2 regions of the Salmonella sp. FC25216 genome follow, and region 1 is predicted to be linked to the other one. Evidence: predicted binding sites of a transcription regulator. Region 1 holds the regulator's gene; the other holds the start of a gene.
The links. Region 1 encodes sigma-54, which starts transcription at its own class of promoters, with help from an activator protein. Its sites were predicted from a motif close to GTTGGCACANNTTTCGCTNT; they were not measured.
Positions count from the first base shown of each region.

Region 2: a site for sigma-54 is predicted at 1,549-1,568, ahead of glnA (glutamate--ammonia ligase). Genes of this name have one in related genera too.

Region 1 is NZ_JBDGON010000003.1:525,308-528,497, reverse strand. Features, by position in the region: gene rapZ (RNase adapter RapZ) at 1-363, opposite strand, end outside; gene ptsN (PTS IIA-like nitrogen regulatory protein PtsN) at 409-900, opposite strand; gene hpf (ribosome hibernation promoting factor) at 1,018-1,305, opposite strand; gene rpoN (RNA polymerase factor sigma-54) at 1,328-2,761, opposite strand; gene lptB (LPS export ABC transporter ATP-binding protein) at 2,809-3,190, opposite strand, start outside.
Region 2 is NZ_JBDGON010000013.1:14,065-17,254, forward strand. Features, by position in the region: gene glnA (glutamate--ammonia ligase) at 55-1,464, opposite strand; gene typA (ribosome-dependent GTPase TypA) at 1,840-3,190, shown strand, end outside.

The DNA.
Region 1 (3,190 bases):
GTCGCTCTCTTTATCGATCGCACTCTCTAAAGAAAGGTTTTTGCTGGAAAGCGGATGCAGACGTCGCGTGTCGCTGTAGCGGCGAATCAAGGTATTGCGGTCGGCGTCAAGAAACAGCAATTGCGGCGAGAAAGCGTCAGGCAGATTATTCATCGCCTGTTCAAAAATCTCAGGTGATTCAGGCATATTGCGCACATCAATGCTGACGGCGGCGGAAATCTGGCGATCGGCCAGTGTTCGCGCCAGATCGGGCAACAGCACGACGGGAAGGTTATCCACGCAGTAAAAACCCATATCTTCCAGCGCGCGTAGAGCGACAGATTTACCTGATCCGGAACGCCCGCTGACGATCATCAGTACCATGTACCGTTTCTCCTCACAACGACAGAAAGAAATGCCATTGAGTTGTTATGCCTCATTCTGCTCACCTTCGGTGTCAGTAATGATTTGATACAGCTCTTCATCATTCAGCGCCGCGCGCAGGCGGCGGCAGATCGTTTTATCCGCCAGACGTTTCGCGACCAGCGACAGCGTATGCAGATGCGTTTTAGTCTGATCGGCGGGCACCAGCAGGGCGAAGAGGAGATCGACCGGCTGGTTATCGATGGCATCGAACGCGATAGGCGTTTCGAGCTGAACGAACACGCCGACGGCGCGTAAGGTATCTTCTTCCAGTTTCCCGTGCGGGATGGCGATACCATTACCAATACCGGTACTGCCCATTTTTTCGCGTGTCAGAATGGCTTCAAACACGACCTGAGGAGGTAAACTGAGCTGTTTTGCCGCCAGTTCGCTGATGATTTCCAGCGCGCGTTTCTTACTCTGACAATGAACGCCGCTACGCGTACACTCCTGGTTAAGTACACTGCTCAGTTGTAGAGTCGTATCGTTATTTATCATAATTTCACCTAAGAACCTGTCCTGTCAGGTTGATGGCCAGGTTCGGAGCGCTAACTGTACAAATGGCCCGTTGTGTCACACAACAGGCCGTCCTGCACTGGCTAACTGCCCGGACAATTAGTGTTGTTTCAGTTTATCTTTATGCCTGGTTAACTGCCTTGCCAGTTTATCAATCAAGCCGTCAATGGCGGCATACATATCCTGGCCTTCCGCGCTGGCGTGAATTTCGCCGCCGTTAACGTGTAGCGTCGCATCCGAGATGTGCGTGACCTTCTCCACTTTCAACACCACGTATACCTGATTAATCCGCTCAAAATACTGTTCAAGTTTGGCGAATTTCGTCGTCACAAATTCACGCAGGGCTTCAGTAATTTCGACGTTATGTCCGGTGATATTGAGCTGCATAGTGTCTTCCTTATCGGTTGGGTCAAACCAGCTGTTTGCGTTGGTTTGACGGCGGAATGGATAAAGACTCTCGGTACTTCGCAACAGTGCGGCGCGCCACCATGATACCCTGTTCTGACAGCAGAGAGGTTAACTTGCTGTCGCTCAGCGGTTTCGCGGGGTTTTCCGCCGCAATTAACTTCTTCACCAGCGCGCGAATCGCGGTGGAAGAGGCTTCGCCTCCGCCTTCGGTATTGACGTGGCTGGAAAAGAAATATTTGAGTTCAAAAATACCGCGCGGGCTGTGCAGATACTTCTGCGTGGTCACGCGGGATATGGTGGATTCGTGCATCTCGACGGCCTGGGCGATATCCGCCAGTACCATCGGTTTCATATATTCTTCGCCCTGTTCAAAAAAGGCTTGCTGTTGCTCGACGATGCAGCGACTGACACGCAGCAGCGTGTCGTTGCGGCTTTCAAGGCTTTTTATCAGCCACTTCGCATCCTGTAAATTACTGCGGATGAACTGGCTGTCGGTATCGTTGCGCGCGCTGTTGCACATGGCGGCATAGTGCTGGTTAATCTGTAAACGGGGAATACTGTCGCTATTAAGCTCCACCGTCCAGCGGCCGTTATGCTTGCGTACCAGCACATCCGGGATAACGTACTCCGGCTCGCCGGTCTGGATCGACTGACCGGGTCTGGGATCGAGCGACTGAATCAGGTTTACCGCCTCTTTCAGTACCTCTTCTTTCAGTCGGGTAACGCGCATCAACGTGCGGAAATCGTGGTTGGCCAGCAGATCAAGGTGATCGCAGATAATGAGCCGCGCCTCTTCCAGCCACGGCGTGGATTTGTCGAATTGTGAAAGCTGGATCAGCAGACAGTCGCGAAGATCTTTCGCCGCAACGCCCACCGGATCAAAACGCTGAATACGCTTCAGGACGGCTTCGACTTCATCAAGATCTACCTCTTCATCGCCCATGCTTTCGCGAATTTCATCCAGGGATACGGTGAGATAACCGGTATCATCTACCGCATCGACAATGGATGTCGCAATGGCGCGATCGGTGTCCGAGAAGGGCGTTAGCTCAACCTGCCACATCAGATAATCCTGCAACGACTGCGTCGTTTCGCCCTGATAGACGGGCAGTTCATCATCGATATAATCGCCGCTGGGGCCGGATGGCGTCCCGGCGGTGTAAATTTCATCCCAACTGGCGTCAAGCGGCAGCTCTTCCGGCATCTCTTTCTGTTCGAGCGCATCTGCGGTATCGAGAGGATCGTCATCCTGAGGTTGCTGAGTGTCGATTTCGTCATGAAGATCGGTTTGCTCAAGCAGCGGGTTATTTTCCAGCGCTTGCTGGAGTTCCTGCTGAAGTTCCAGCGTAGACAACTGCAACAGACGGATGGCCTGTTGTAGCTGAGGCGTCATCGCCAGTTGTTGGCTAAGCCTGAGTTGCAAACCTTGCTTCATATTCAGAGTCGTTTTCTCCCGCTAGAGCAGCATAGCCCTCTACCCTATCAGAGTCTGAAGTCTTCCCCAAGATATACACGCTTAACGTGTTCGTCTTGCAGGATTTCTGTCGGCGTACCGTGGGCGATAAGGTGGCCCTGGCTTACGATATAGGCGCGTTCACAGACTGCCAGCGTCTCACGGACATTATGGTCGGTGATCAGCACCCCGAGCCCGCTATCGCGCAGATGTTCGATAATGCGTTTGATGTCGATAACGGAAATCGGGTCAACGCCGGCAAAGGGTTCATCCAGCAGGATAAATTTGGGATTAGCGGCCAACGCGCGGGCAATTTCTACACGACGGCGTTCACCACCGGACAGCGCCTGTCCCATGCTGTCGCGCAGATGCTCAATATGAAACTCTTCCATCAGCTCGTTGGCGCGGTCT
Region 2 (3,190 bases), on a different contig from region 1:
GTTTGCCATCAACCTCAAACCTGTCAGAAACAGGCTAAACGTTTCCACGGCAACTTAAACGCTGTAGTACAGCTCAAACTCTACCGGGTGCGGGGTCATACGCACGCGGTCATCTTCTTCGCGACGCAGCGCAATATACGCATCGATCGCTTCATCAGTGAACACGCCGCCTGCTTTCAGGAACTCGCGGTCCAGATCCAGCGCGTTCAGCGCTTCTTCCAGAGAACCCGCCACCTGTGGGATCTCTTTCGCTTCTTCCGGCGGCAGGTCATACAGGTTTTTGTCCATGGCTTCGCCCGGATGAATCTTATTCTTAATCCCGTCCAGACCGGCCATCAGCAGGGCGGCAAAGCACAGATACGGGTTAGCCGCCGGGTCCGGGAAGCGAACTTCGATACGGCGCGCTTTCGGAGATGCCACCACCGGAATACGGATGGAGGCGGAACGGTTACGGGCGGAGTAGGCCAGCATCACTGGCGCTTCATAACCCGGGACCAGACGCTTATAGGAGTTGGTGGTTGGGTTCGCCAGGGCGTTGATGGCTTTGGCGTGTTTGATGACGCCGCCGATGTAGTACAGCGCTTGTTCAGACAGGCCGGCATATTTGTCGCCAGAGAACAGGTTGGTGCCGTTCTTCGCCAGCGACATGTGGCAGTGCATACCGGAACCGTTATCGCCGAACATTGGTTTTGGCATAAAGGTTGCTGTCTTACCGAAGCGGTGAGCCACGTTATGCACGACATATTTGTAAATCTGAATTTCGTCGGCTTTTTTGGTCATGGTATTAAAGCGGGTTGCCACTTCGTTCTGGCCCGCGGTCGCTACTTCGTGGTGGTGCGCTTCGACGACCAGGCCCATTTGCTCCATGACCAGACACATTTCAGATCGGATATCCTGTGCGGAGTCGACTGGCGGTACCGGGAAGTAACCCCCCTTGACTGCCGGACGGTGGCCTTTGTTGCCACCTTCGTATTGGGTGGAGGAGTTCCAGGCACCTTCGATGTCGTCGATGGCTACGTGAGAACCGGAAATGGACGTACCGAAGCGGATATCGTCAAACAGGAAAAATTCAGGTTCCGGCCCAAACAGAACGGTATCGGCGATACCGGTCGCGCGCAGGTAGTCTTCCGCGCGTTTCGCGATGGAACGCGGGTCACGGTCATAACCTTGTAGAGTGCCAGGTTCCAGGATATCGCAACGGATAATCAGGGTGGAGTCGGCGAAGAACGGGTCGATAACCGCAGTGGACGCATCCGGCATTAGCACCATATCGGATTCGTTAATGCCTTTCCAGCCGCCGATAGAGGAGCCGTCAAACATTTTGCCTTCTTCAAAGAATTCGGCATTTACCTGATGAGCAGGAATCGTGACGTGCTGTTCTTTGCCTTTGGTATCGGTGAAGCGCAGATCGACAAACTTCACTTCGTGTTCGTTCAGCATCGTCAAAACGTGTTCAGCGGACATACTTGTACTCTCCCGGATTGGTCATGGTCGGTCGTCGTGGTAACGAGATCTTCAATTCTGCTGGCCGTGTCGCCGTAAAAATATAAAGCGAAATCTGTGCCAACTTTCACATTGCCCCCAAAAGGCGTTATCATGCGCACCATCGTGCAAAAGGGCTGCACCACGGTGACTATGTTGCACCAAAATAGTGCTTTGATGTGAACATTAAGCACCACATTGGTGCAATAGAACGCAAGCCACCCTTTTAACGCTCCGTGAAAGCGATCACAAAGAGACTCTGCAATACTTGTTTGCGGAGGATGTTTGTGATCCTGTTTTGTAGTGCGATTAATCCGTGTACAATAACGCGCTATTTCTAATGCCTGAGGCAAAGTTGTGATCGAAAATTTGCGTAACATCGCCATCATCGCGCACGTTGACCATGGTAAAACTACCCTGGTTGATAAGCTGCTCCAGCAATCCGGTACGTTCGACGCGCGTGCCGAAACTCAAGAGCGAGTGATGGACTCCAACGATTTGGAGAAAGAGCGTGGTATTACTATCCTCGCTAAAAACACCGCTATTAAATGGAATGATTACCGTATCAACATCGTTGATACTCCCGGGCACGCTGACTTCGGTGGTGAAGTAGAGCGCGTCATGTCCATGGTTGACTCTGTGCTGCTGGTGGTTGACGCATTTGACGGCCCGATGCCGCAAACGCGCTTCGTGACCAAAAAAGCCTTTGCTCATGGCCTGAAACCGATTGTGGTTATCAACAAAGTTGACCGCCCTGGCGCGCGTCCTGACTGGGTTGTCGACCAGGTATTCGACCTGTTTGTTAACCTTGATGCGACCGACGAGCAACTGGACTTCCCGATCATCTACGCGTCAGCGTTGAATGGTATCGCGGGTCTGGACCACGAAGATATGGCGGAAGACATGACCCCGCTGTATCAGGCGATCGTTGATCATGTTCCGGCACCGGACGTTGACCTCGATGGTCCGTTGCAGATGCAGATCTCCCAGCTTGACTACAACAACTACGTTGGCGTTATCGGCATTGGCCGCATCAAACGCGGCAAAGTGAAGCCGAACCAGCAGGTCACTATCATCGATAGTGAAGGGAAAACCCGTAACGCGAAAGTGGGTAAGGTATTGACGCATCTGGGTCTGGAGCGTATCGACAGTGATATCGCCGAAGCGGGCGATATCATTGCGATCACCGGTCTGGGCGAGCTGAACATTTCCGACACCATCTGTGACCCGCAGAACGTTGAAGCGCTGCCGGCGCTGTCCGTTGATGAGCCGACCGTGTCTATGTTCTTCTGCGTTAACACCTCGCCGTTCTGCGGTAAAGAAGGTAAGTTTGTGACTTCTCGTCAGATTCTTGACCGTCTGAACAAAGAGCTGGTGCATAACGTGGCGCTGCGCGTTGAAGAAACCGAAGATGCGGATGCGTTCCGTGTATCCGGTCGTGGCGAACTGCACCTGTCCGTGCTGATTGAAAATATGCGTCGTGAAGGTTTCGAACTGGCGGTTTCCCGTCCGAAAGTTATCTTCCGTGAAATCGACGGTCGTAAACAAGAGCCTTACGAAAACGTGACGCTGGACGTCGAAGAGCAGCATCAGGGTTCTGTCATGCAGGCGCTGGGCGAGCGTAAAGGCGACCTGAAAAACATGAATCCAGACGGTAAAGGTCGCGTACGTCTTGACTACGTGATCCCAAGCCGCGGGCTGATTGGTT